DNA from 2 places in the Streptomyces sp. NPDC087300 genome. Region 2 is predicted to be linked to the other one. Evidence: riboswitches for the same ligand, from Rfam matches in the RefSeq annotation. Region 2 holds a riboswitch; the other holds the start of a gene.
What was found. A riboswitch is a leader RNA that binds a small molecule or an ion and turns the genes downstream of it on or off. The one in region 2 is predicted to bind cobalamin.
Positions count from the first base shown of each region.

Region 1: it holds a riboswitch for cobalamin, as region 2 does, so the genes downstream of both, ACIO9J_RS08230 (ribonucleoside-diphosphate reductase subunit alpha) here and metE (5-methyltetrahydropteroyltriglutamate--homocysteine S-methyltransferase) in region 2, are expected to answer to the same signal.

Region 1 covers NZ_JBIUYI010000002.1:575,585-590,070, forward strand. The annotation lists gene ACIO9J_RS08195 (HD-GYP domain-containing protein) at 1-310, shown strand, start outside; gene ACIO9J_RS08200 (HD-GYP domain-containing protein) at 373-1,584, shown strand; gene ACIO9J_RS08205 (tetratricopeptide repeat protein) at 1,744-2,724, shown strand; gene def (peptide deformylase) at 2,838-3,488, shown strand; gene cyc1 (epi-isozizaene synthase) at 3,791-4,903, shown strand; gene ACIO9J_RS08220 (cytochrome P450) at 4,900-6,273, shown strand; gene ACIO9J_RS08225 (ribonucleotide-diphosphate reductase subunit beta) at 6,340-7,362, opposite strand; gene ACIO9J_RS08230 (ribonucleoside-diphosphate reductase subunit alpha) at 7,362-9,755, opposite strand; cobalamin riboswitch at 9,883-10,014, opposite strand; gene ACIO9J_RS08235 (GNAT family N-acetyltransferase) at 10,095-10,589, opposite strand; gene mctP (monocarboxylate uptake permease MctP) at 10,667-12,313, opposite strand; gene ACIO9J_RS08245 (DUF3311 domain-containing protein) at 12,310-12,585, opposite strand; gene ACIO9J_RS08250 (YbdD/YjiX family protein) at 12,696-12,872, opposite strand; gene ACIO9J_RS08255 (carbon starvation CstA family protein) at 12,890-14,486, opposite strand, start outside.
Region 2 covers NZ_JBIUYI010000005.1:397,322-411,807, reverse strand. The annotation lists gene ACIO9J_RS22120 (acyl-CoA dehydrogenase family protein) at 1-684, opposite strand, end outside; gene ACIO9J_RS22115 (CoA-acylating methylmalonate-semialdehyde dehydrogenase) at 690-2,189, opposite strand; cobalamin riboswitch at 2,627-2,829, opposite strand; gene ACIO9J_RS22110 (DUF6817 domain-containing protein) at 2,827-3,414, opposite strand; cobalamin riboswitch at 3,716-3,931, shown strand; gene metE (5-methyltetrahydropteroyltriglutamate--homocysteine S-methyltransferase) at 4,093-6,411, shown strand; gene ACIO9J_RS22100 (NACHT domain-containing protein) at 6,473-9,553, opposite strand; gene ACIO9J_RS22095 (hypothetical protein) at 9,722-10,258, opposite strand; gene ACIO9J_RS22090 (molybdopterin-dependent oxidoreductase) at 10,458-11,096, shown strand; gene ACIO9J_RS22085 (DMT family transporter) at 11,154-12,149, shown strand; gene ACIO9J_RS22080 (DUF2000 domain-containing protein) at 12,177-12,665, opposite strand; gene ACIO9J_RS22075 (Lrp/AsnC family transcriptional regulator) at 13,264-13,758, shown strand; gene ACIO9J_RS22070 (acyltransferase family protein) at 13,765-14,486, opposite strand, start outside.

The sequences.
Region 1 (14,486 bases), on a different contig from region 2:
ATACCCGTACGGGCTCACCGGGGCGCAGATTCCCGAGTCCGCGCGGGTGGTGGCCGTCGCGGACGCCTTCGACGCGATGACGTCCACCCGGTCCTACCGGCGGGCCCGCCCCGTCCCCGTCGCCCTGGAGGAGCTCGCCCGGTGCGCGGGGGCGCAGTTCGACCCCGCGATGGTCGGCGCGCTGGCGCGTGCGCTTGAGCGGTACGGGTGGCATCCCGGGGTCACATCGGACGTCCCCGCCCAGACGGGGCTCGTGCCGCCCGCGCCGGTTCTGCCCGCACCCGCGGTGCGCGGGTCGGTGCCGTGGTGAGTGCCGCCGTTCCGCTGCCCGGCACCGGGGGTCGTGCCCACCCGTCCCGCCGTGCGGGACGCCTGCCCACAACGGTTGCGTGCTGCCTCGCCGTCCTCTCGCTCGGGTGGACCCTCTGGCACGGCGTCACCGAGGGGAAGGCCGCGTTCGCCTTCGGGGTGCTCGTCGCGCTGGGGGAGCTGGCCCGGTGGGGGAGCACCAGGGACCGGGAGCCCGCGCCGCTGGGTGCCGCCGGGGCCCTGGCGTACGCCCTGCTGGGGGAGAACGCGGGGCAGCCCACGCACCACGGCGCCCCGCAGGTGATCGCGGTGGTCGTCGCGGCCGCCCTGGTGGGCGCCGTGCCGCACGTGGCGCTGGGCAAGGGGCCCTCTGCCGACCACATGGCGCGGCGCGTGCTGACCGTCGGCTTCGCCGCCGTGTGCTTCCAGCCCCTCTACAACGCGGGGAAGTTGAAGGACTGGTTCGGCCACGGGCCGTACTTCGCGCTGGTCATCGTCGCGCTGCTCGTGCTCACCGCGCTCTGCGACGCCGTGCTCGCCGCGGCCACGGCGCACGCCCGCACCGGCTGGCCGTTCGGCCCGCTCCTGGGGGAGGAGCTGCGGGCCATGCTCGGCATCGGCTCCGCGGTGTGCGCGACGGGCGCGGTGATGGCGCTCGCGGTGGCCGTGGCGGGCCTGTGGGCGCTGCCCGTGTTCAGCATCCCGCTGCTGCTCACCCAGCTGTCCTTCCGGCGGTACGCGGCCGTCCGCGCGACCTACCGGCAGACCATCGCGTCGCTGGCCAGGGCGACGGAGATCGCCGGGTACACCCCCCAGGGGCATGCCCGCAGGGTCGCGGGGCTCAGCAGGGCCGTGGGGCGTGACCTGGGCCTCTCCGAGCCCGACCTCGTCGTCCTTGAGTACGCGGCGCTGATGCACGACATCGGCCAGCTCTCCCTGGTCGACCCGGTCCCCGCGGGCGCCACCGCGGCCCTGCCCGAGCCGGAACAGCGCCGGATAGCCCTGCTCGGCGGGGCCGTGGTGCGTCAGACAGGGGTGGACTCGGCGGTCGCCGTCGTGGTGGAGCGCCAGGCGGATCCGTACCGCGATCAGCCGCTCACCGCGCGAATTGTGCGCACCGCGAACGCGTACGACGAGATGGCGCGGGGAGAAGGACCCACAGGGTCCCTCGACGGCCCGCTACAGGCCCTGGAGCGGCTGCGTCTCGCCACCGGCCGCGACTACCAGCCCGAGGTCGTGGAGTCCCTCGCACGGGTGCTGTCACGGCGGGCCTGAGGCGGGCCAGGGCTGGGTAACCCATGGGTAATGAGCGGCCGTCCGACCGTACGTGGTTGGATGCGAAGCAGAGGGTGCACGGGGGCACGGACCCCGACGCCGCGCCCTCTGAGGATGTGAGTTCCAGAAATCGTGACAGGCGGGAATCAGGCGGGAATCGTGAGGATCTTCGGCAAGGGACGGCACCGGCCCTCCGCCTCATGGCGGCAGGCGACCGACCGCGCGTTCACGCTGATCGGCGACGGCCGGTACGAGGACGCGGGGGCACTGCTCACGCGCGCGGCGGATCTCGAACCCTGGTTGTCCGAGTCCTGGTTCAATCTCGCGCTCCTGCACAAGTTCCGGCACGACTGGGAGCAGGCGCGGGCCGCGGGGCTGCGCGCCGTCGCGCTCCTCGACCGCTCGGCGGGCGCCCCCGACTGGTGGAACGTCGGCATCGCGGCGACCGCGCTCCAGGACTGGCCGCTGGCCCGCCGCGCCTGGCAGGCGTACGGGCTGCGGGTGCCCGGCGGCGTCGCGGCGTCCGGCGAGCCCACGGGCATGGAGCTGGGCAGCGCGGCCGTGCGGCTCTCGCCGGAGGGCGAGGCCGAGGTCGTCTGGGGCCGCAGGCTCGACCCGGCCCGCATCGAGCTCCTGTCCATCCCGCTGCCCTCCTCCGGGCGCCGCTGGGGCGAGGTCGTGCTGCACGACGGCGTCCCGCACGGCGAGCGGACGACGGCGGCCGGCCACTCCTACCCCGTCTTCGACGAGATCGAGCTCTGGGCGCCCTCGCCCGTGCCGACCTGGGTGGTGCTCCTGGAGGCCGCCACGGAGGCGGACAGGGACGCCCTGGAGCAGCTCGCCGCCGACGCCGGCTTCGCCGCCGAGGACTGGTCGTCCTCGGTGCGCCTGCTGTGCCGGATGTGCTCGGAGTCCCGGATGCCGAGCGACGAGGGCGACGGCGAGCACCTGGACCCGCACGACCACAGCGAGCCCGGACACCCGGGCCCGCTCGGCCACCGCAGCCCCGGAGCGGTCTGGGTGCCCGAGCGCGAGTGCGGCATCGCGGCGCCCGCCGCCCTGGTGCGCGGCCTGCTCGACGGCTGGGTGGCGGACAGCCCGGACTCCCGCGACTGGCGGGACCTCGAAGAGGTCTGCTGAGCGGACGGCGGGCCGGCGGGGAGCTTCGCGGACCCGAGGAGGTCCCCGGCCACTTCGCCGTAGGCTGTACCGGCACAAACTCGTGAGGGCTTCAAGGAAGGCGTACGGCGGACATGGCGCAGGACACTGAGCAGCAGACCTCCGGCGGGGTGCTCCCCGTCGACGACGAGGGCTTCGTCATCGACACGGAGGACTGCGAGGAGCGCGAGACGGCCTTCCGTGAGCGCGGCACCTCCCGGCCGATCACGGTCGTCGGCAATCCGGTCCTGCACAAGGAGTGCAAGGACGTCACCGCCTTCGACGCCGACCTCGCGAAGCTCATCGACGACATGTTCGCGAGCCAGCGCGTCGCGCAGGGCGTGGGCCTCGCCGCCAATCAGGTCGGCGTCGACCTGAAGGTGTTCGTCTACGACTGCATGGACGACGAGGGCGTGCGCCACGTCGGCGTGGTCTGCAACCCGGTCCTCCAGGACCTGCCCGCGGAGAAGCGCAGCCTGGACGACTCGGGCGAGGGCTGCCTCTCCGTGCCGACCGCGTACGCCCCGCTGGCCCGGCCCGACTACGCCGAGGTGAGCGGCCAGGACGAGCAGGGCAACCCGATCAAGGTGCGCGGTACGGGCTACTTCGCACGCTGCCTCCAGCACGAGACGGACCACCTGTACGGCTACCTGTACATCGACAGGCTGTCCAAGCGGGAGCGCAAGGACGCGCTGCGGCAGATGGAAGAGGGCACGCCGCGCTACCCCGTGGTGCCGAATGACTGACGTGCGCGACGCCTGAGAGGCGTGGGCACCGCGTGACACGAGCGGCCCCTGGTCGGGAACTACTCCCTGACCAGGGGCCGTTGCCGTGAGCCGATCGGATGTGCGAGCAAAACCGGCTGTCAGTGATCCATATTCAGTCACGTAAGGGGAGGTTCTCGGCACTGGGGGGTAGTGAATGGCGCAAATCTGTTCCCTGAACGGTCAGTTGTGGTGCTGAATGGAAAGCGCGGGGATACGCAACGGCGCGCGCCCGGCACGGCGGGAGGGGCGTGGGTCCACAGGCGGCTGAAAGGGGTTTGTTCGTGCCTGCATATTCCGGGAGCACTTCACAGACACAGCCACACACACAGACGGTATCCGTCCCACCGGCGCTGGCCGTTCCGGTGATCGAGGCGGAGTTTCCTCGCCGTCTGCATCCGTATTGGCCAAAGCTTCAGGAGAAGTCCAGGACCTGGCTCCGCGAAATGCGGCTCATGCCTCCGGACAAGGTCGAGCGGTACGCGGACAGCCTGTGCTACACCGACCTGGTGGCGGGCTACTACATTGGCGCGCCGGACGAGTTGCTCAGCGCGATAGCCGACCTCAGCAGCTGGTTCTTCGCATGGGACGACCGGCACGACAGGGACTCGGTGCACGGCAGGGCGGCACAGTGGCGGTGGCTGTGCCGGGGCCTGCACGCGACCCTCCACGAACCGCGGCAGTACCTGCACCACAGGGACCCGTTGGTCGCGGGGTTCGCGGACTGCGTCCTGCGGCTCTACTCGTTCCTCGGTCCCAGCTGGAACGCCAGGTTCGCCCGGCACTTCCACCCGGTGATCGAGGCGTACGACCAGGAGTTCAGGAACCGGCGCACCGGCACGGTGCCCACGGTCGAGGCGTACGTCGAGCTGCGCCGCCTCACGTTCGCGCACTGGGCGTGGATCGACCTGCTCGAACCCACCGCGCGGTACGAGCTGCCGCGCCCCGTGCGCAAACACCCCGCATACCGGCGGGCGGCACTCGCGACCCAGGATTTCTCGGCCTGGTACAACGACCTGTGCTCACTGCCGAAAGAACTCGCGGGAGACGAACTGCACAATCTCGGTATCAGTCTCATCCACCACGAGAAGATGACGCTGGAAGAGGCGGTCGCGGAGGTCCACAGGCGCGTCACCCGATGCGTCACGGAATTCATCGCGGCCGAGGAAGAAGTCCACGTATTCGCCGCGAAGTTGGTGGAGGGAACCACGGAGGGAAGGGAACTCGCGGACGCGGTGGAATCGTGCGTCTTCAATATGCGGAACTGGTTCTCCTCCGTTTATTGGTTCCACCACGAATCCGGCCGCTATCGCGTGGACAGCTGGGACGACCGGTCCATACCCCCCTACGTCACGGAAAGCACCGTGGCGGAAAACGAACTGGTAGGTGAGGAATGAGCGTCGAATCCGCGATACCCGCCCCCGCCGCGTCAGGACCGGGCCCGCTGCGCACCCCGCCGCTCGTCGGCGGGGGAGCGCCCTTGCTGGGCCACGCCTGGAACCTGGTGCGTGACCCGCTCGGATTCCTCGCCGCGCTGCGCGACCACGGGGATCTCGTACGGATCAGGCTGGGACCCAAAACGGCGTACGCGGTGTGCGATCCGGAACTCGTCGGCGCCATGCTGAAGAACCCCGAGTACATCGTCGGCGGCCCCCTCTGGGACACCCTGGAGGTCCTCCTCGGCAAGGGCGTGGCGACCAGCAACGGCCGGCTGCACCGGCGCCAGCGCCGCATGATGCAGCCCGCGTTCAGGCCCGAGCGGATCGCCGACTACGCCAAGGTGATGGAGGAGGAGGCGCGCGCCACGGCGGCCCGCTGGGAGCCGGGGAGCACCGTCGACGTCGGCGCGGAGATGTTCCGCACGGCGGTGCGCATCGTCTCCCGCTCGCTCCTGGAGGTCGACTCCATCGGCGAGAAGGCGGACCGCATCAGCGCGTCGCTGCACACCGTCTTCGACGGGCTCTACCGCCGGATGGTGCTCTCGGTCGGGCCGCTGTACCGCGTGCCGACCCCGGCCAACCGGCGCTTCGAGCGCGCGCTCGCCGATCTGCACGCGATCGTCGACGAGATCGTCGCCGAGCGCCGTGCGGCGGGCCCGGGACCGGACGACCTGCTCGCGGAATTGCTGCGGGCCACGGACGAATCCGGGGCGCCGATAAGCGATCAGGAGATCCACGACCACGTGGTTTCCCTGGTCGTCGCGGGAGCCGAGAATGTGGCGTCGACTCTGGCGTGGGCCTTCCATCTGCTGACCGAACACCCGGAGCAGGAAAGGCGGTTGGTTGAAGAGGTAAATTCCGTGGCGCAGGGGCGGGCGATCACATTCGCCGACCTGGGCGAGCTGCGGCACCTCCGCAATGTCGTCACGGAGGCCATGCGTATACGACCCGCGGCTTGGATATTCACCCGCAGGTCCGTGGCCGAAACCGAGCTTGGCGGCTATCGCATTCCGGCGGACGCCGACATCGTCTACAGCGTGTACGCCATGCAGCGCGACCCGCGTTCCTTCGAGCGGCACTTGGAGTTCGACCCGGACCGCTGGAATCCGGAACGCGCTTCAGAGGTCCCGGAGTTCGCGATGATGCCGTTCAGCGTCGGCAACCGAAAGTGCCCTGGCGACCACTTCAGCCTCGCTGAACTGGCCCTGATCCTGGGCACGGTGGCTCCGAAGTGGCGCCTGACGCCGGTCGACGAGACCGACACCGGCACCAGGATCGGCATCACGCTGCACCCCAAGCGGCTCGTCCTGCGGGCCGAAGCGCGCTGACCGAGCGGTGTGCCCACCCCACCCCCCGTGACGGGGCGGGCACACCGGGAGCCGGTTGCGCCAGGCTCAGAACTCGTCGTCGAAGGAGACCGAACCCTCGACCGCGACCTGGTACGCGGAGGGCCGCCGCTCGAAGAAGTTCGTCAGCTCCTGCACACCCTGCAACTCCATGAAGGAGAACGGGTTCTCCGAGCCGTAGACCGGCGCGAAGCCGAGGCGCTGAAGACGCTGGTCGGCGACGCACTGGAGGTACTCGCGCATCGAGTCGGTGTTCATGCCGGGCAGGCCATCGCCGCACAGATCGCGGGCGAACTGCAGCTCGGCCTCGACGGCCTCCTTCAGCATGTCGGTGACCTGCTGCTCGAGCGCGTCGTCGAAGAGCTCGGGCTCCTCCTTGCGGACCGTGTCCACCACGTCGAAGGCGAAGCTCATGTGCATCGTCTCGTCGCGGAACACCCAGTTGGTGCCGGTCGCGAGGCCGTGCAGCAGACCGCGGCTGCGGAACCAGTAGACGTACGCGAAGGCGCCGTAGAAGAACAGGCCCTCGATGCACGCGGCGAAGCAGATCAGGTTGAGCAGGAAGCGCCGGCGGTCGGCCTGCGTCTCCAGGCGGTCCAGCTTCTCGACCTCGTTGATCCACTTGAAGCAGAACTCGGCCTTCTCACGGATCGAGGGGATCTCCTCGACCGCGTCGAAGGCGGCGGCGCGGTCCTCCGGGTCGGGCAGGTAGGTGTCGAGCAGCGTCAGATAGAACTGGACGTGCACGGCCTCCTCGAAGAGCTGACGGCTCAGGTAGAGCCGCGCCTCGGGGGAGTTGATGTGCTTGTAGAGCGTCAGCACCAGGTTGTTGGAGACGATCGAGTCACCCGTGGCGAAGAACGCGACCAGGCGGCCGATCATGTGCTGCTCGCCCGGCGAGAGCTTGGCGAGGTCGGCGACGTCCGAGTGGAGGTCGACCTCCTCGACGGTCCAGGTGTTCTTGATCGCGTCCCGGTAGCGCTCGTAGAAGTCCGGGTAGCGCATGGGACGCAGGGTGAGTTCGAAGCCCGGGTCGAGCAGGTTCTTGGCGGAGCTGGTGGTGCTGGACATTACTGGCAGGCCTCGCAGGACTCGGGGTTTTCCAGGGAGCAGGCGATCGCGTCGGGGTCGCTCACCTGCTGGGGGACGGGGGCCGCGGCGGTGGCCTGGGAGCCGCCGGCCGCGCGGGCGATGCGCGTCGCCGGGCGCGAGCGCAGGTAGTACGTGGTCTTCAGGCCCCGCTGCCAGGCGTAGGCGTACATCGAGGAGAGCTTGCCGATGGTCGGCGTCTCCAGGAACAGGTTCAGGGACTGCGCCTGGTCCAGGAACGGGGTGCGGTCGGCCGCCATGTCGATCAGGCCGCGCTGCGGGATCTCCCACGCGGTGCGGTACAGCGCGCGGACCTCTTCGGGCACCCAGGTGAAGCCCTGCACCGAGCCGTTGGACTCGCGCAGCGCCTCACGGGTCTGCGCGTCCCACACGCCGAGCCGCTTGAGCTCCTGCACCAGGTAGGAGTTGACCTGGAGGAACTCGCCGGACAGCGTCTCGCGCTTGAAGAGGTTGGAGACCTGCGGCTCGATGCACTCGTACACGCCCGCGATGGACGCGATGGTGGCCGTCGGCGCGATCGCGAGGAGCAGCGAGTTGCGCATGCCGGTGGTGGCGATCCGCTCGCGCAGGGCCGCCCAGCGCTCGGGCCAGGTCAGCTCCACGCCGTAGTGGTCCGGGTGCAGGACGCCGCGCGCGGTGCGGGTCTTCTCCCAGGCGGGCAGCGGGCCGTTGCGCTCGGCGAGGTCCGCGGACGCCTCGTACGAAGCGAGCATGATGCGCTCGGCGATGCGGGTGGAGAGGGCCCGCGCCTCGGGCGAGTCGAACGGCATCTTCAGCTGGAAGAAGACGTCCTGGAGGCCCATCGCGCCGAGGCCCACCGGGCGCCACCTGGCGTTGGAGCGCCCGGCCTGCTCGGTCGGGTAGAAGTTGATGTCGACGACGCGGTCGAGGAAGGTGACGGCGGTGCGGACCGTCTCGTCGAGGCGCTCCCAGTCGATGTCGCCGTCGACGACGAAGGCGCCGAGGTTGACCGAGCCGAGGTTGCAGACGGCCGTCTCCCCGTCGTCCGTCACCTCCAGGATCTCCGTGCAGAGGTTGGAGGAGTGCACCGTGTGGCCGGGCTCCGCCGTCTGGTTGGCGGTGCGGTTGGCGGCGTCCTTGAAGGTCATCCAGCCGTTGCCGGTCTGCGCGAGGGTGCGCATCATGCGGCCGTACAGTTCCCGGGCCGGCATGGTCTTCTTCGCGATCCCCGCGGCCTCCGCCTTGCGGTAGGCGGCGTCGAACTCCTCGCCCCACAGGTCGACGAGCTCGGGCACGTCGGCCGGCGAGAACAGCGACCAGTCCTGGTCGGCGGCGACCCGGCGCATGAACTCGTCGGGGATCCAGTGCGCGAGGTTGAGGTTGTGCGTGCGGCGCGCGTCCTCACCCGTGTTGTCGCGCAGCTCCAGGAACTCCTCGATGTCGGAGTGCCAGGTCTCCAGGTAGACCGCGGCCGCGCCCTTGCGGCGCCCGCCCTGGTTCACCGCGGCGACCGAGGCGTCGAGGGTCTTGAGGAACGGCACGATGCCGTTGGAGTGCCCGTTGGTGCCGCGGATCAGCGAACCGCGCGAACGGATGCGCGAGTAGGAGAGGCCGATGCCGCCCGCGTGCTTGGAGAGCCGCGCGACCTGGTGGTAGCGGTCGTAGATCGAGTCGAGCTCGTCCAGCGGGGAGTCGAGGAGGTAGCAGGAGGACATCTGCGGGTGCCGGGTGCCCGAGTTGAACAGCGTCGGCGACGACGGCAGGTAGTCCAGGCGGCTCATCAGGCGGTACAGCGCGGCGACCTCGTCCAGGGCGCGGGCGCTGCCGTCTTCCGCCAGGCCGCTCGCCACGCGCAGCATGAAGTGCTGCGGGGTCTCGATGACCTGCCGGGTGATGGGGTGGCGCAGCAGGTAGCGGCTGTGCAGCGTGCGCAGGCCGAAGTAGCCGAAACGGAAGTCCGCGCCGTCCGCGAGCGCGGCGTCCACGAGCGAGTCGAGCCGGGCCGCGTGCGCGGTCACGAAGGACGCGGTGCGGTCGGCGATCAGGCCCTCGCGGTGGCCGACCGCGACGGAGTCGGTGAAGGAGTGCACGCCCTGCGTGGCCGCTTCCTCGCGGATGCCGATCGACAGGAGCCTGGCGGCGAGCTTGGAGTACGCGGGGTCCTCGGAGATGAGCCCCGCGGCCGCCTCGGTCGCCAGTTCCCGCAGCTCGGCCACGTCGGCGCGGGCCGACCTGCCGCGCAGCGCGGCGGCGGCCACCCGGCCGGGGTCGGCGTCGGGGAGGTCGGCGGTGAGGTCGGTCAGGGTCCGCAGCAGCGCGGTCCCTGGCCCGTCGGTACCCTCGGCGGTCGGCGTGGTCGTCGCTGACGCAGGTTCGGCAGGCGCGATGGTCACGTGGAGCTCTCCCTCGCTCGGCTCTGGGCCAGGGGAGGGAATGGTGCACGGGCGCACCCGGGCAGGGCGGCGTACCGCGTCCACCGGCCCACTCCACGAGGCCCGGACGGTCGGCACCCGGGCCGGACGGCTCGGGTGCGCTGCCGGCAGGTCCTCGGACTTGCGGGTACGACAAAGACGTACACATACACCGTTGCGGGACAGTTCCGGACTTGCACCGGATTCCCCTGCGACGGCAGCGAGCACGAGCATACATCTTGTGCCGGGTTTCTGAAGCAGGCCCACATCTTGTGTCGGCACCGAACGGGCGGTCGTGCGGGTGGCTCTGCGAGGAGTGTCCTAGAACGTCAACTCGTAGGTGAGCAGCGTCAGGTCCGGGATCGGCTGCCAGTCCCGCTCCGGGGTCCGTACGAAGCCGAGGCGCCCGTAGAGCCGGTGGGCGGCGTGCATCGAGGGCTGGGTGGACAGGACGAGCCCCGTGCGGCCCGCGTCCCTGGCGCGCCGCAGGCACTCCCGCACCAGCGCCTCGCCCGCGCCCCTGCCGCGCGCCGCGGCGGAGACGGCCAGCATGCGGATCTCCGCCTGGTCGTCCCGGGCGATGTCGGCCATCGGACCGCCGGACGGGACGAAGGCCACGCAGCCGAGCGGCTCCTCGTCCGCCGCGGCCACCAGGACCTGGGCCTGCGCCGCGCGCCCCGCCACGTCCCGCAGCACCGTCAGATAGGGGTCGTCGGCCCCGAGGCTCAGATGTCCGTCGGCGAGGTACGCCCCCGCGGTGAGGTCGCCCAACGCCTCGTACTCGTCGGGACGCGCGTGTCTGATCGTGATGTCCATGCGGCGAAGTGTGCAACAGGGGTACGACGACGGGCCGCCGGTTTTCCGGCGGCCCGTCGTCGTACCTGTCGAACGGTTCAGTGCCCGGCGCCCGCCGTCGCCTTCGGCAGCTCGGTGGCGACGCCGGGGTCGCCGGCGTCCGCCGTGTAGTCCCCGGGCGACGTCTCGTCGACGCCCTCGGGGGCCTTCAGCGCCTTCAGGGCGAAGGTGAGGACCACGGTCACGACCACGTTCAGGACGAACGCGGTGAGGCCGATGTAGCCGATCTCACCGATGCCGGGGATGGTGTCGGACGAGCCGCCGAAGTGCTTCTGCGTCGGCGACGCGACGCCGTACGCGGCGAGCGTGCCGTAGACCATGCCGACCGCCCAGCCCGCGAGCAGCGCCCAGCGGTGGAACCAGCGGGTGAACAGGCCGCCGACCAGCGCGGGCATCGTCTGGAGGATCCAGATGCCGCCGAGCAGCTGGAAGTTGATCGCGACGGTCTTGTCCATGCCGAGGACGAAGACCAGCGCGCCCACCTTCACCATGAGCGAGACCAGCTTGGAGACCTTGGTCTCCTGCTCGGGCGTCGCGTCGGGCTTGAGGAAGTCCTTGTAGATGTTCCGGGTGAAGAGGTTCGCCGCGGCGATCGACATGATGGCGGCGGGCACGAGCGCGCCGATGCCGATCGCGGCGAAGGCGACGCCGGTGAACCAGTCGGGGAACATCTCCTCGAAGAGCTGGGGGATCGCCAACTGCCCGTTGTCGACCTTGATCCCGGCCGCGATCGCCATGAAGCCGAGCAGCGCGAGCAGTCCCAGCATCAGCGAGTACAGCGGCAGGATCGTGGTGTTGCGGCGGATCACGTTGCGGCTCTTGGAGGAGAGCGTCGCCGTGATCGAGTGCGGATACATGAACAGCGCGAGGGCCGAGCCGAGCGCCAGCGTGGCGTAGGTCCACTGGCCCGCCTCGGCGGGCGCGAGCGCGCCGCGCGGCTTGTCGGTGGCCGGGTTGGTCTGCGCGAAGGCGTCACCGGCCTTGGCGAAGATGTCGTCGAAGCCGCCGAGCTTGATCGGGATGTAGATGATGGCGACGATGATGACGAGGTAGATCAGGCCGTCCTTCACGAACGCGATCAGCGCGGGGGCGCGCAGCCCCGAGGAGTACGTGTAGGCGGCGAGCACCGCGAAGGCGATGAGCAGCGGCAGGTCCTTGACGAACCAGTTGGTGTCGGGGCCGCCGCCGACGCCCATCACGTCCAGGACGGCCTGGATGCCGACCAGTTGGAGCGCGATGTACGGCATCGTGGCGAGGATGCCGGTGACCGCGACGGCCAGCGAGAGCCCCTTGGAGCCGAAGCGGCCGCGGACGAAGTCCGACGTGGTCACGTACCCGTGCTTGTGCGAGACCGACCACAGGCGCGGCAGGAAGGTGAAGATCAGCGGGTAGACGAGGATCGTGTACGGGACGGCGAAGAAGCCGGCCGCGCCCGCCGCGTAGATCGCCGCGGGGACGGCGACGAAGGTGTACGCCGTGTACAGGTCGCCGCCGAGCAGGAACCAGGTGACCCAGGTGCCGAACGACCGTCCGCCCAGGCCCCATTCGTCCAGGCTCTGGTCGTTGTCGGCCCTGCGCCAGCGGGCGGCGAGGAAGCCCATCACCGTGACGGCGATGAAGAAGAAGATGAAGACGCCGAGCGCGACGCCGTTGACGCCGCCCGTCCCCGATGCGAGCACGTTCATCGTCCGGCACCTTCCTGGAGCTGCCGGGCCTCGGCCTTGCGGATCCGCTGGTCGCGCTGCCACAGCTTGTACGCGATCATCGTCAGCGCCGTGGAGATGAGCACCCACAGCATCTGGTACCAGTAGAAGAACGGGATGCCGATGAAGGTCGGTTCGATCTTCGCGTAGGAGCTCACCCAGAGCATCGCGACGAACGGCGCGACAAGACAGAGGGCGATGACCACACGGACCGGCGTGACCACCGGTCGGTTCACTTCAGGCGCATCAGACATGTCACGGCTCCGCTCCCTCGCTCATCCCCTGCTTGATGTGCGGGAAATCTAAGCGAGAGTCTTGATCTATGGAACCCCCGTCCGGATAACGGACGGGTCAACATGCCTGCTCAGCAGCAGCGGAACGCTTGTCGCGGGTCCGACTCCTGGCGGTCCGTCCGCATTCGCTCGAACTCCCTGCGGGACGGTACGGATACGCCTGGATGCTCCCTTCGCGCGTGTGCGACATAGCGGTCGTACGCGGATTCGTCGGTCAACTCCCGTGCGTACCAGCGCACCCACCGCATCCCGCGCAGCACCCACGTCACGGCGTGAGCTCCCGCTTCTCCTCGCGCGTCGGGAACAGCCCGTCGGGCGCGGACAGTTTCGACTCCACGTACGGTGCCTCGCTCAGCCGGGACGCCGCGGGATGCCGGACGTGCTTGACGCAGATCCGGGCCGCGTCGGCGATCACGACGACGATGAGCAGCGCGAGCGCGGCCGAAAGGACGCCGTCCACCGTGGAGTTGGTGACCACGGTGTGCATGTCGTCCATGGTCTTGGCGGGCGGCAGGACCTTGCCCGCGTCGATGGCGTCCTGGTAGTTGGAGCGCTGCTGGAAGAAGCCGACGCGCGGATCGCTGGAGAACACCTTCTGCCAGCTCGCGGTGAGCGTGACCGTGGCGTCCCAGACCAGCGGAATCCCGGTGATCCAGGCCCACTTGAGGCGTCCGGACTTCACGAGCAGCGTCGTGCAGACGGCGAGCGCCACGGCGGCGAGGAGCTGGTTGGCGATGCCGAAGATCGGGAAGAGCTGGTTGATCCCGCCGAGCGGCTCGTGCACGCCCACCCACAGGAAGTACCCCCACAGGCCGGTGACCGCGGCGCTGGTGAGGATCAGGCCCGGCTTCCAACTCACGTTCCTGAAGGGCTTGTAGAGGTTGCCGAGCATGTCCTGGAGCATGAAGCGGCCCACCCGGGTGCCCGCGTCGAGCGCGGTGAGGATGAACAGCGCCTCGAACATGATCGCGAAGTGGTACCAGAACGCGCGCATCGAGCCGCCGGTGACCTTCGAGAAGATCTCCGAGACGCCGATCGCGAGGGTGGGCGCGCCGCCCGTGCGCGAGAGCAGCGAGGACTCCTCGACGTTCTTGGCGGCCTGCGCGAGATCGGCCGGCGAGATCGAGTACCCGAAGCCCGCGACGGCCTTCGACGCCTCCTGGACGGTGTCGCCGATGACGCCCGCGGGCGCGTTCATCGCGAAGTACAGGCCCGGGTCGATGATGCTCGCCGCGACCAGCGCCATCACCGCGACGGACGACTCCATCAGCATGGAGCCGTAGCCGATCATCCGGACCTGCGTCTCCTTCTGGATCATCTTCGGCGTCGTGCCCGAGGAGATCAGCGCGTGGAAGCCGGAGAGGGCCCCGCAGGCGATGGTGATGAAGACGAAGGGGAAGAGCGATCCGGCGAAGACCGGGCCGTCACCGCGCGAGGCGAAGTCGGTCACCGGGTCCATCTTGAGCGTGGGCAGGGTGAGCACGACACCGAGCGCGAGCAGCAGGATGGTGCCGATCTTCATGAAGGTGGAGAGGTAGTCGCGCGGCGCGAGCAGCATCCACACCGGCAGGATCGAGGCGATGAAGCCGTACGCCACCATCCAGATCACCAGCGTCGACGGCGCGAGCGTGAAGGTGTCGGCGAGCGAGGACTCGGCGACCCAGCGGCCCGCGACCAGCGCGAGCAGCAGCAGGGCGATGCCGATCAGGGAGACCTCGCTGACCCGTCCCGGCCGCAGGACACGCAGGTAGAAGCCCATGAGCAGGGCGATCGGGATGGTCATCGCGATGGAGAAGGTGCCCCACGGCGACTCGGCGAGCGCGTTGACGATGACGAGCGCCAGCACTCCGAGCAGGATGATC
Region 2 (14,486 bases):
GCCGGGGCGGCCGAGCAGCCGGTCGGCGGGCAGCCTGACCCCGTCGAGCACCACCTGGCGGGTGGGCTGGGCGTTCCAGCCCATCTTCTTCTCGTTGGGCCCGAACGAGACCCCGGGGTCGTCCCGTTCGACGAGGAACGCGGAGACGCCCTGGGGCCCTTCGCCGTCGGTGCGCGCCATGACGACGTACACCTGCGCGGCGCCCGCGCCGGAGATGAACTGCTTGACGCCGGTGAGGACGTAGTGGTCGCCGTCGCGGACCGCGGCGGTGCGCAGCGCCCCGGCGTCCGATCCGGCTCCGGGCTCGGTCAGGCAGTAGCTGCCGAGGTCCTCCATGGCGCAGAGCCGGGGCAGCCACCGGGAGCGCTGCCGCCCGTCGCCGTAGGTGTCGATCATCCAGGCGACCATGTTGTGGATGGAGAGGTAGCCCGCGATGGAGGGACAGCCGGAGGCGAGGGCCTCGAAGACGAGGACCCCGTCGGCACGGGTCAGACCGCTGCCGCCCGCGTCCTCGCGTACGTAGATTCCGCCGAGCCCCAGCCCGGCGGCCTTGCGCAGCACGTCGAGCGGGAAGTGCTTGTCCTGGTCCCAGCGCACCGCGTGCGGGGCCAGGTGGTCCTCGGCGAAGTCGAGGGTGGTCTCGACGATCGCCTGCTGGTCCTCGGTGAGCGTGGTGGTCGTCATCGCGCTCATCCCATGGTGGGGATGGAGAAGTTCGCGCCTTCCCTGGCCCCCGAGGGCCAGCGCGAAGTGACGGTCTTCGTACGGGTGTAGAAGCGGATCGCGTCCGGGCCGTGCTGGTTCAGGTCGCCGAAGCCGGACCTCTTCCAGCCGCCGAAGGTGTGGTAGGCCACCGGGACCGGGATGGGCACGTTCACGCCGACCATGCCGGTGTTGACGCGGCGGGTGAAGTCGCGCGCGGTGTCGCCGTCCCTGGTGAAGATGGCGACGCCGTTGCCGTAGGGGTGCTCGCTGGGCAGGCGCAGGGCCTGCTCGTAGTCGGCGGCCCGTACGACGCACAGGACGGGGCCGAAGATCTCCTCGCGGTAGACGCGCATCCGGGGGCTCACCCGGTCGAAGAGGGTGGCTCCGGCGAAGAAGCCGTTCTCGTGTCCCTCCAGAGTGAAGTTCCGCCCGTCCACGACGAGTTCGGCTCCCTCGTTGACGCCGATGTCCACGTACCTGCGGACCCGGTCGAGCGCGTCCTGACTGACCAGGGGGCCGAAGTCGGCCTCCGCGTCGTCGGAGCGGCCGATCCGCAGGGCGCCGATGCGCTCCTTGAGGGCGGCGACGAGCCGGTCGGCGGTCTCCTCGCCGACCGGCACGGCCACCGAGATCGCCATGCAGCGCTCGCCCGCCGAGCCGTAACCGGCGCCGATGAGCGCGTCGACGACCTGGTCGAGATCCGCGTCCGGCATCACGATCATGTGGTTCTTGGCGCCGCCGAAGCACTGGGCGCGCTTGCCGTGGGCGGCGGCGGTGGCGTAGATGTGCGCGGCGATCGGCGTCGAGCCGACGAAGCCGAGCGCGCCGACGCGCGAGTCCTCCAGGAGGGTGTCGACCGCTTCCTTGCCGCCGTTGACGACGTTCAGGACGCCCGGCGGAAGCCCGGCCTCAAGGAAGAGTTCGGCAAGGCGCAGCGGTACGGAGGGGTCGCGCTCGGAGGGCTTCAGGATGAACGCGTTGCCACAGGCGAGGGCGGGTGCGGCCTTCCACAGCGGGATCATCGCGGGGAAGTTGAACGGGGTGATCCCGGCGACCACACCGATCGGGGAGCGCAGCGAGTGCACATCGATGCCGGTGCCCGCGTTGTCCGTGAACTCGCCCTTGAGCAGGTGCGGGATCCCGGCGGCGAACTCGACGACCTCCAGGCCGCGTTGGATGTCGCCGTGCGCGTCGGCGACGGTCTTGCCGTGCTCCGAGGAGAGCAGCCGGGCCAGCGATTCACGGTCCTGCTCAACGAGTTGGAGGAACCGCAGCAGGACGCGGGCCCTGCGCTGCGGGTTCCACTCGCCCCACACGCGCTGGGCGGCGGCCGCGTCGGCGATCGCCGCCTCGGTGTCGGCCCGCCCCGCGAGCGGCACGCGGGCCTGCACGGAACCGGTGTTGGGGTCGTACACGTCGCCGAAGAGGCCCGACGTGCCGGCGGTGTGCTTGCCGCCGATGAAATGGGTGAGTTCACGGACCACGGTGAGCCTGCTCTCGTCAGGTGGGGATCCGGGGATGGCACGGCACACCGGCGAACGGCACCCTGTGGGGCGCGCTCGGGCCGGGGCCGCGGGACGCGTGGGCGGAAGATCCTTCGGTGGACTGCGAGTTGACGTACGCCGTCGTCGTACCGGGGTCGGCGTATGCCATCGGTGCGCGGGATCGCGACGCACACCGTCGAAGCGCGGGAAGTCGACGCACACCGTCGGCGCACCAGAGATCCGCGCGCACCGTCGGCGCGTTGGAGATCGGCGTACGCCTTCGGCGCGTCGCGGATCCGTGCGCACCGTCGGCGCGTCAGAGATCCGTGCGCACCGTCTGTGCGCTACAGATCCGCGCGCTCTCTCGACTGCTCCGCCGGATCACCTGGGTCATGGGTACGGACCGGTGCCATGCGTGTCTGCTCCATCCTCGTGGACAACACGGAACACCCCGCGGCCGGTATCCTGACTCCCGGATCAGCGCACGCTCCCCCGCCTTCCCGACGGACACGACGTCCCTCGGTGGCGCGTTGTGTTGCGAGAACGCACTCCCCGGTCACAGTGGCGGGACCGCGCCGGATTCACACCGGCTTCCCTGACACCGCGGGCCTTGTCGAGGACCATATAGTTGGACGTCCTAGTAAGTCCACCCCGGCAGGATCGCGCAGGCCCGCCGGGCACCGGGGGTCAGCAGGGGGCGCAGCCCGGCGAACAGCTCCGCGAGGCCAGGACCGCAGCGGGCGAGGAACTCGCCGTCGACGCCCGCGATGTCGAGCTCGTTGGCCACCGTGAGCTCGGCGAAGTCCGCCTGCTGACGGCGCGTCGGCGCGAAGGCGCGGCCGGTGAACCGGTCACGGAACAGCGGACTCCGATCCCGCCGGACGGGAGTCCCGTCGCCGGTCCGGCCCGTGAGCGCCGGATGGCCCACCGCGCGGTCGCAGCTCGCATAGAGGTACACGAGCGACTCGGCCTCGCCGCCGATCACGGCGGTGGCGCGCTCGCGCCGGTCGAGCGGCAGCAGGACGGGGGCGAAACCGTCGGTGCCGTAGAGCGCGTGACAGAGCCCGGCCAGCCGGAGCGCGGGGCGCGCGTCCCAGTCGGCGAGCCGTTGCCGTACGCGTTCGAGGTGGTCGAGGAGGGTGCCGCCGGGGTGTTCGACGGTAGCGGCGCCGAGGTCGCGCAGGAACCGGTGAGCGGCTCGGTCGGGTTCCGCGGCCATGTCCATGGGATCGGCCCCTTTCCGGCCAGCGTGGAACGAATTCCGGCCGAACCGGGCGACCGGTACGTCAAGAAGCGCAACGCCGAGCACGACGACATACGACGACAAGGGGGTCGGCACCCGGGCGGGCCCCGGCACCGTCCGGATCGGTGTCGGGGCCCGGCCGGGTTGCCGCCCTGGGCCCGGATGAATCCTCCCGCTCCCCCGACAACCAAGTCAATCCTCGGGTTTCCTCATCGAACCCATAGCCATGGCTTGGATTCGTCCGAGATGCGATCAGTGCTGCCCAAGACGGCCCGCACCCTCTAAGGTGACCCGTGCAGCTGGTTCGCCCTGTCCGCCAGGCAGGCGCGTCGCAAGAGGGAACCCGGTGGGAATCCGGGACTGCCCCGCAGCGGTGAGTGGGAACGACCGCCGTCATACGCACTGGATCCGGTGGATCCGGGAAGCGACGGCCAGTAGGAGTCCGCCTCGGCGGATGTGCCCGCGAGTCCGAAGACCTGCCCGTTGCCCGCACGTGACCGATCGCGTGCGGACATCCCGGTGACCTCGTGGGCGGGTCGGCGTGCATACCGTTCGGAGGACCGCGTCATCGACGCCGTCCGGTCCGGGCGGTCCGTCATCCCTTCGCGTCCGCGTCCCGTCCCCGGGGTGCTCAGGAGTCATCTCGCGAAGGAGATTTCCGTGACAGCGAAGTCCGCAGCCGCGGCAGCACGGGCCACCGTGTACGGCTACCCCCGCCAGGGCGCGAACCGTGAACTGAAGAAGGCCGTCGAGGGGTACTGGAAGGGCCGCGTCACCGCCGACGCCCTCCGGGAGACCGCCGCGGAGCTGCGCCGCACCACCTGGCGGCAGCTGGCGGATGCCGGCGTCCACGAGGTGCCGACCGGCGACTTCTCGTACTACGACCACGTCCTGGACACCAGCGTCATGGTCGGTGCCGTCCCCGCACGGCACCGCGCGGCCGTCGAGGCCGACGCCCTGGACGGGTACTTCGCGATGGCCCGCGGCACGCAGGACGTGGCACCCCTTGAGATGACCAAGTGGTTCGACACCAACTACCACTACCTGGTTCCGGAGTTGGGCCCCGACACCGTCTTCGCCACCGACTCCGCCAAGCAGGTCGCCGAGCTCAAGGAGGCCCTCGCGCTCGGCCTCCCGGCCCGCCCGGTCCTCGTCGGCCCCGTCACGTATCTGCTGCTCGCCAAGCCCGCGCCGGGCGTCGCCGCCGACTTCGAGCCGCTCACCCTGCTCGACCGGCTGCTTCCCGTCTACGCGGAGGTGCTCGCGGACCTGCGTGCGGCCGGTGCCGAGTGGGTGCAGCTCGACGAGCCCGCCCTGGTGCAGGACCGCACCCCGGCCGAGCTCAACGCCGCCGCCCGCGCCTACCGGGAGCTCGGCACCCTCACCGACCGGCCCAAGCTCCTCGTCGCGTCCTACTTCGACCGCCTCGGCGACGCCCTGCCCGTCCTGGCCAAGGCTCCCGTCGACGGTCTCGCCCTCGACTTCACCGACGCGGCTGCCGCCAACCTCGACGCGCTCGCCGCCGTCGGCGGACTCCCCGGCAAGCGCCTGGTCGCCGGCGTGGTCAACGGCCGCAACATCTGGATCAACGACCTCGAGAAGTCCCTGGCCACGCTCGGCACCCTGCTCGGCCTGGCCGACCGCGTCGACGTCGCCGCGTCCTGCTCGCTCCTGCACGTCCCGATCGACGCCGCCGCCGAGCGCGACATCGACCCGCAGATCCTGCGCTGGCTCGCCTTCGCCCGGCAGAAGACCACCGAGATCGTCGCCCTGGCCAAGGGGCTGGCCCAGGGCACCGACACCATCGCCGCCGAACTCGCCGCCAACCGGGCCGACCTGGCCTCGCGCACCGGCTCGTCGATCACCCACGACCCGGCCGTACGGGCCCGTGCCGCAGCCGTCACCGACGCCGACGGACGCCGCTCGCAGCCCTACACCGAGCGGACCGCCGCCCAGCGCTCGCACCTCAAGCTGCCGCTGTTGCCGACCACCACGATCGGCTCCTTCCCGCAGACCACCGAGCTGCGCACCGCCCGCGCCGACCTGCGCGCGGGCCGCCTCGACACGGCGGGCTACGAGGAGCGCATCAAGGACGAGATCCGCGAGGTCATCTCCTTCCAGGAGAAGACCGGCATCGACGTCCTGGTGCACGGCGAGCCCGAACGCAACGACATGGTGCAGTACTTCGCCGAGCAGCTCACCGGCTACCTCGCCACCCAGCACGGCTGGGTCCAGTCCTACGGCACCCGCTACGTGCGCCCGCCGGTTCTCGCGGGCGACATCTCGCGGCCCGAGCCCATGACGGTCCGCTGGACGTCCTACGCCAACTCCCTCACCGACCGCCCCGTCAAGGGCATGCTCACCGGCCCCGTCACGATGCTCGCCTGGTCCTTCGTCCGCGACGACCAGCCCCTCGGCGACACCGCGCGTCAGGTCGCCCTCGCCCTGCGCGACGAGGTCAACGACCTTGAGGCGGCGGGCACTTCGGTCATCCAGGTCGACGAACCCGCGCTGCGCGAGACCCTGCCGCTGCGCGCCGCCGACCACCCCGGCTATCTGGCCTGGGCCACGGAGTCCTTCCGCCTGACCACCAGCGGCGTCCGCCCGGACACCCAGATCCACACGCACATGTGCTACGCCGAGTTCGGCGACATCGTGCAGGCCATCGACGACCTCGACGCGGACGTCATCAGCCTGGAGGCCGCCCGCTCCCACATGCAGGTCGCCGGCGAACTGGCCGAACACGGCTACCCGCGCGAGGCCGGACCCGGCGTCTACGACATCCACTCGCCCCGCGTCCCCGACGCCGCCGAGGCAGCCGCCCTGCTCCGCAAGGGACTTGAGGCCCTCCCGCCCCAGCGCCTGTGGGTCAACCCGGACTGCGGCCTGAAGACCCGCGGCTGGCCCGAGACCCGCGCCTCCCTGGAAAACCTGGTCACCGCGGCCCGGACGGTGCGCGGGGAACTGCCCGCTTCCTGACCGGGAGCCCCACAGCCGGGGGCCGGGGCAGCTGCGGGCGCCCCGGCCCCCTCTTCACCGCTCAGTACCGGGGCTGAGGTGCGACGGTCACCTCGGCTCCGGGCAGCCCCTCGGCGTTCAACACCTGCCCGGGGCTCTCCAGGTGCACCGCTGCCAGGTGCGCCAGCCGTGCCAGGGGCAGCAGGTCCACGTCCAGCGGCGCGCCGCTCCCCCGCAACCGGAGCGTACGCAGGCCCGGGAACGCTGCGGCGACGAGCTCCAGGTCCGCCGGAGCCACCTGACCGGTCAGGGTCACGGAGCTGATGTGCGCGCGAACCCCGGCGTGGGTGTGCAGCGGAGCCACGGCGGCCACGGGCATGACGAGGTGCCGCAGTCCCGGGGCGGCCGCGAGGTGACGCCAGTCCTCGGGGGTCAGGGCCGTGTCGGGCCCCTGGAGCGTCAGCGTCTCCAGCCGGGGGAACCGGGGCAGTTCGGCGAGTCCACGGGCGCCGGAGGGCAGCGTCAGCGCGGTCACACGTGTGCCGGAAGGCACCTCAGGAAGTTCTCGCGAGGGGTCGGCGAGGGTCAGGCCGCACTCGTTCAGGGAAGGGAGCGCTGACAGGGACCGCAGCACCTCCGTGGACGGCCGTCCGGTGCTCAGCCGCTCCAGCGCACTCAGCTCACGCAGCGCCGCCGCGTCCTCCAGGACCGCGGCCTCCAGCACCCGCAGCCGTGTCCTGTCGACATGAGCGACCACGTCCTCCAGAGGCACTCCGTGGCCGACCCGCAGATGACGGGGACCGTCGAGACGCCGGAGCTGCGCGTACGACGTGACGGTGATGGGGGTGTCGGGCGGCAGTTGCGCGAGCACCTTCGCCGCGTACTGGGCGGTGCCGAAGTGTTCCCAGGCAGCGCCGAGGACTCGGTGGACCTCCGTGCTCGCGCCGCCGTCGAGGCCGTCACGCAACGCTCCCGACAGCCAGTCGCAGGCATGCGCGCCACCGATCCGGACAGCGGTCTCCACGCAGGCCACCGTCTCTTCCGCGGTCAGCCCCGCGGGCGCGGGGAGCAGTCGCAGCACGGGACGCCCGATGGCGGCGAGTGTGACGGACTCCTGCCACGAGCGAGGCGGGAGCAGCGCCGCCGCCCGCTGCTCCACCAGGTGTCGGACCTCTGGGTCGACCCGCACGGCTTCTTCCTCGCAGGACAGGGCCAACAGGTGCAGCCGCACCCGGTGTTCTTCTTCCTCGTCACCTCGGGACACCAGCTCGTTCAGGAGCCGTGCCCGGTCTTCGGGATCGCCCTGGGCTACGGCCATCCTGACGACGTCGGCCCATTGCTCCTTGTGGGCATTGGACACGAGCAGCGGGAGATCACGGGCTGCCAGGGCGGCGCGTGCGCCGAGGTAGTCCTGGAAGGTGGGGTGCGCGAAGTCGACGACGCCGTCGGCCTGTTCGCGCAGGAGTCCGCTGCCTTCCAGCAGAGTGCGGTAGACATCCGCTCCGCTTTCAGTACTGCCTACGCCCGCGAACTCGCGCGCCATCGCCGTGAGGGACCGGCCGATCAGCCAGATGGCGTCGGAACGCCTCATCTCCCGGCAGTCGTTGCGGATCATCCAGTAGGCGAGCTCACCGAGCAGGGCGAGCTGCGCGTCGGGGTCCAGCCCGTACTGCAACGAGCTTCGAAAGACGCCGCGCTCCCGGTCCCGGCGCGTCAGCATCATCTGCAGGGCCGCGACGTACAGCTGCGTACGGCCGCCACCCGGCAGATAGCCGCGACGGTCGCGGTGCAGGGTGCACAGGAGCGTGCACAGCAGGGGATTCGTGGCGAGCTTGCCGAAATCCTCTCGACGGCGCATCTCCGAGAGGAACGAGCGCAGTTCCCCGCCGGAGAACTCACCGAGGGGCGAGGCCCGGCTCCACCGCTCGATGAAGAGCTCGATGTCGTCCTCCCGCATCGGCTCCAGCCGGAACTCGGTGAAGCCCTCGGCGGCGAGCCAGTCCAGAGGCACGGCCGAAGGGCGAGTGGTGACCAGCCAGCGGTTGCCCGGAAAGGCGGCGAGCAGCTGCCGGATCCACCGGCGGACCTGCTCCCGGTCCGCCTGCGGCACCTCGTCCACGTCGTCGATGAGGAGCAGTCCGCGACCCGCTTCGAGCACACGCTCGGCCCAGCCTGGCGGTGGCGCGTACGGGCAGTCGGCCAGTTCCAGGAAGCGCTCGGGGCCGGGCAACCTGCCTTCTCCGGCCAGCAGATGCCGCACGCGCAGCACGAACGGCACCAGCCCGATCAGATAGGCGGGCCCCTCGCTGACCTGCTGCTCCGAGGCGACGGCGAGCCACTGCACCAGTGTCGTCTTGCCCGCCCCCGTTCCTCCGCGCAGCAGCACCCGCCTGCACTCGGCCAGCACGCGTTCGGCCCGCCGGGGCGGGGAGGGCAGCGGCTGCTCCCCGTTCTCCGTGCGTCGCTCCGCCCGCTCCGTGATCTCCAGGCTGAAGTAGGCGACGTCGAGCGGCCACTCGTCGTCGAAGTCGGCTCCGTAGATGGTGAGTTGCCCGTGGCGGCGGACGAGGTACTGCCGGTATCGCTCCTCGAATCCCGCGTCCTCGACGGACTGTGCGGGCACGCGCTCCACCAGGAGGTCGAGCGTGGTCACGATCCGGTCGATCTGCCGCGTCTGCTCCAGCAGGGTGCGGGCGACGAAGGAGGATCTCTTGGTGAAGAACTCCACGATGTGCAGGCAGGCGAGCAGCACAAGCCGCTCGTGGAGCAACTGGGCGTCCTGGGAAAGCCCTTGGTCGCACCGAGGGAGTGCGTCCGCCAGCCCCTCGTGCCCGAGGCGCACCGCCTGTGCGTCATCCATGTCCAGGTCGCCGAGTCCGTGCAGGCTGCGCGCGAGTTCCGCGGCGACGGCGGCCTGTTCGTCTTCGGGCAGGGAGTCGTGCGGTCCGGCCGACCGCACCGCCCTGCGCACCAACTCGCGGGCCAGCTTGCGCAGTTCCTGTTCGGTGAGGGTGCGCCGCTCGCCTCTGAACGAGACGAGCGCGGAGAGCCTGACCGGTTCGTCCACGAGGCCGGCGCCGGGATCGTCCTGCCGAAACAGCTTGCGCACCAGCGGCGCCACGGCGCTCGACGCGACCCGTAGGCCGATGCCTGCCAGTTCCATGTGCCGAGCGTAGGGCAGCTCTTCGCCGGACTTCCGGCGTTCGCCCGGCTCGGTGCACACAGAGGGACACGGGCCAGCGAACGGAGTGCTCCGGCCCGCTACTGGGGGCGGCGGGCCGGAGCTTTCCCGGAGGGGGGTGCGAGGGGCCGAAGAGGCCTCAGAGAGCGGTCAGTTCCAGGGGTTGGCGGGCTGGTCGTTGATCGCCGTCCAGAAGCGGGTGCCCACCGGCACGTCGCCCTTGGCCCAGTAGCTCCAGCCGCCCGAGCTCTCCAGGTTCGGGCCGTACCGCCCGTCGTGGAACTCGGCCATCCGCCAGCCCGCGCCGAAGGTGTTGGCGCAGACGCCGTCGGCGGCGGCGCGGCTGGTCAGGCGGTTGCCGCGGATCGGGTTGCTGGCCGCGACGGTGCCGCGGGCCCAGCCGGCGTAGAAATCAGGGGTGATGCCCGCGGGCACCGGGCTGTTGTCGACCTTCAGGCACAGCACGGGAAGGATCGACGTGGTGTCCGTGTCCCCGGTGTACGCGTTGCTCAGCGGGCCACCGCCCACCCGGACCGTGCCGGCCGGGCCGTCGGCGAGCAGCGTCCAGGTCATCGCCTTTCCGTTGTTGGCCGGGGCGTCCGGCGCGGCTGCGGCGGGGCCCACGGCGCCGGCGGCCAGCAGCAGCGCGGCGGCACCGAGTGACAGACCCAACTTGATCGGGCGCAAGGCTTCTCCTCACGGGAGTTGCATGAGTGACGTGCCATGACGGTCACGAATTCTCCACGTTCTTCAGACTTCCCCCAAGAGTGAGAATGCGACATCCGCATCACGGGACTCCGGCACCACGGGACGCACCGACGATGGGCCGGTCAGTAGGGTCGTGACCGACAGGGGCGGGACGGGGAGAGGGGCATCTGCTGTGGCCGTGAGCGCCGAGGACGGAACCGGCCGGGAATCCGACGGCCTGCCGCCGGGACAGCGCCGTGTGGCGGGCTGGCCGGTCTCGCACTACGGGCCCGTCCCCCGGTTCCGGCCCGAACGCTGGGACCTGCGGATATTCGGCGCCACCGGGACGGCCGGGTCCTACGCCTGGACCTACGACGAGCTGGGCGACCTGCCCCGTACGACGGTCGTCGCCGACCTGCACTGCGCGACGGGCACCACGTCGACGGGCCACGAGTGGTTCGGCGTTCCCGCGGCCGCGCTCCTGGCCCTCGCTCCCCCGGCACCCGAGGCCACCCACGCGATGGCCTGGGCCGAGTACGGCTACGGCGCGAACCTCCGGATGGCCGACCTCACCGCCGACACGACGATCCTCGCCACCCACCACAACGGCGAGCCGCTCACCGCCGAACACGGCTTCCCGCTCCGCCTCGTGGTCCCCCACCTGTACGGCTACAAGGGCCCCAAGTGGCTCAGAAGCATCGAGTACCTGACCGAGGACCGGCCCGGCTTCTGGGAGGAGCGCGGCTACCACCGCGTCGGCGACGTCCGGTCCGGCAAGCGGTACTCCCACGAGGAGGAAGACGGCGCGGACCCCGATCAGTTAGAAAGGTGGAGATAGGCGACCCCGCGCCGCCGCCACACGCCCGCCACCCCCACGTACAGAGGTCGACCGCACATGCCTGCCGCCGCAGCACCCTGGCTGCTCCTCGCCGTCTTCTCCGGCACCCTGATATCCCTCCAGGCCCGCATCACCGGCGAGCTGGCCGCGGGCCTCGGCGGGGACGGGTTCGCGGCCGCCGTGATCTCGTTCGGCTCGGGGTTCGTACTGCTGACGCTCGGGCTCCTCGTCCTGCGCGGGCCGCGCCGCGGTGCGGGTCGGGTGCTCGCGGACGTACGCGGCGGGCGGCTCAAGTGGTGGCAGGTGCTCGGCGGTTTCGGGGGCGCGGCCTTCCTGCTCGCGCAGGGGCTGACCGTGGGGGCGCTCGGGGTCGCGCTGTTCACCGTCGCGATCGTCGCGGGCCAGGTCAGCGGCGGGCTGCTCTTCGACCGGATGGGGCTCGGGCCCGCGGGACCGCAGCGGCCCTCGCGGCGCCGGGTCGTCGGCGCCGCGCTCGTCCTCGTGGCCGTGGGCCTGTCGATGGCGGACAAGCTGGGCGGCGGATTCCCGTACGCGATGCTGCTGCTCCCGCTGGTGGCGGGCGTCTGCGTGAGCTGGCAGCAGGCGGTCAACGGCCATGTGAAGAACGCCGCGGGATCCGCGTACGCGGGCACGTTCTTCAACTTCGTCGCCGGTACCGCCGCGCTGACCGTGATCTTCCTCGTGCACGCGGCGGCGAAGGGACTTCCCGACCGGCTGCCGACCGAGCCGTACGTCTATCTCGGCGGTCTGGTCGGCATCTCCTTCATCACCATCGCGGTCGCCGCGGTGCAGAAGCTCGGCGTCCTCGTGCTCGGACTGTGCACGATCACCGGCCAGTTGGTCGGCTCCCTCGCCCTCGACCTGCTGCTGCCGCACGGCGACACGGAGGTCACGGCGGCGACGGTCGCGGGCGTGGCGCTCGCGCTCGCCGCGGTCGCCGTCGCGGCGCTCGCGGGCCCGCGCGCGGGCCGGGTGGTGGCGTCGAGCGGCACGACCCGGCAGCCGACCGCCCCGGAGCGGGCGGAACGCTAGGGCCTTTCGTTTGGATCAGGCCGAGGCTCAGGACATGAGGGGGAGCTTGCCGACGATCTTGTCGACGGGGTTGCGCGGACCGACGATGCTGAGCGCGCAGTAGTCGATGTCCTCGGTCCTGGTGTCGCCCACGGCGGCGATGAAGTCGCTGTAGACGCGGGTGCTCTGGGCCGCGGCCGGTACGTCGGCCACGAAGACGTCGGGGCGGGCCGCCGCCTTGGCCCGGATCGTACGCAGCGTGGCGGAGTCGGCGGCGAGCACCGAGCAGCCCGCCCAGGGCAGTCCTGGGTGCACGGCGCCTTCCTGGTCGGTCGCGGCGGCGCCCAGCAGGCCGGGTACCGCGGTCACCGTGGGTGCGGCGGCGCAGACGGCGGCGTTGGCGGCTCGGCCGGGAGGCAGCTCGGCGTCGACCACCACGACCCACTTCAAGCGTGCCTGACGGGTGGACAGGCTGAAATCGATTTCTTCGGGGGCGAATCCCACCGTCGTCTCACTGGGGACGTTCACCACGGACATGCGCTCTCCTGCATTCGTTCGGATGGAGGGCAAAAGGTTAGGCAGATGTGCCCTACCGCATCGGGGTCCGCGTACTTCGTGCGCCGGAGGGGCTCGGTTCGGGGCGCTCGACGAACGTCCTGCGGTGCGGTCGCGAAGCATCCGTCACTTGTACGGAGGACGCGTCGGGCGCCGACGGAAGCAGGCACGTGGCGACCATTCCGGCGAGCATGAGGGCGCAGCCGGCCCATGCCGACGGCGACAGGTGTTCGTCCAGCAGGAGCATGCCCTGGAAGAGCCCGGTCGTGAACGCGCAGCACAGCGGCGAGCGCAGGACGTGCGCGAGGCGAGGGCCCGCACGGTCCTGAGGCGGACGGTGAGCACCACGAGGATCAGGCCGCCCGCGAGCAGCCGCAAGGCGCCGAGGGCCGTCGGTGCCATGGCGCTGGACGCCAGCACTTGGGCGGGGCCGACCGTGCCCCACAGGATCGTCGCCGCCAGTACCAGTCCCGCGCCGAAGTCCGGACTGCTCGTTCGTATCTCCATGACCGGCGAGTCCAGGCAGAACTCCGGCTCAGCTCACCGTTGGCCGCACTTCATTTGGCCTACAGTGCGCTTCATGGAACTTGATGCGCTGGACCTGGCCCTCCTGCGGGAGCTGCAGAACGACGCACGGCAGACCAACCGCGCTCTGGCGGCCAGGACCGGCGTCTCACCCTCCACTTCGCTGGAACGGGTCCGGCTGCTGCGCCAGGCCGGTGTGGTCACCGGCTATCACGCCGCCGTGGACCTCGACGCCGTCGGCCGCCCCGTCCAGGCGCTCATCTCGGTGCGGATCCGGCCACCGGCCCGCCCCGTCATCGAGGGGTTCCGGGAGTGGGCGGCACGGCTGCCCGAGGTGATCGGCCTGTTCGTCACCTCGGGAGCCCACGACTTCCTCATCCACGTGGCCGTCCCCGACGTGGACGGCGTGTACGCCTTCGTCATCGACCGCCTGACCGAACGGCGCGAGGTCGCCGACGTGCAGACCACGATGGTTTACGAGCACGTCCAGTCCCGCCGCGTCGAGCCGACCGATCCGGACCGTCCGCGCTCCGCACGCCGGTCCCGCTGACCGGAATCAGCAGGCGGCGCGCCGTCTCCGGCCCGTCCCGGGAGACGCCCCGGCGGACATCCCGGAAGACGCCCCGGCGGACGTCCCCGCCTGTGGCTTGAAGGCCCATTCCATCTTCGGCTCCATGGCGAAGCGGAACACACGCTGCACCGGCGGGGTGCAGAGCACCGTGATCACCGCACCGGCCGCCAGGGTCACCGCGATCTGGCCGAGCGGCGTGTGCGGCCAGTCCGCCTCGTACCAGTCCCCGAAGCGTGAGCCCTTGGCGAGGAAGCCGTGCAGGAGGTAGCCGTAGAGGGTGCCCGCGCCGAGCGCGGTGAACCACAGCTTCCGGCCCGGCACCCACGCGAAGAAGCACGCCACGAGCGCCACGGAGCAGCCGAACATCGCGAGCGTCATGACCACCCCGCTCCACCCCGGAGCGGCCAGTTCCTGGGCGCTGTCCCTGCGGTAGAACCAGGCGGCGCTCATGTGCGGCGCCGCCCAGTACGCGAAGGCGAGCGCGGCGGCGAAGACCGGCAGGGCCAACAGGCGCGCCTCACGCCGGCGTACGAGCTTGAAGTGCTCCGGCTTCAGGACCAGGCCGAGCACGAAGAACGGCAGGAACTGCAGGACGCGTTGCAGGTCGAGGTCGTCGCCGATGTCCGGGGACGCGGAGGCGAGAGCGGCGATGGCCAGAGCGAGCGGCAACGGCCAGCGCACGATCTTCCACAGGGGCGTGGTCAGAC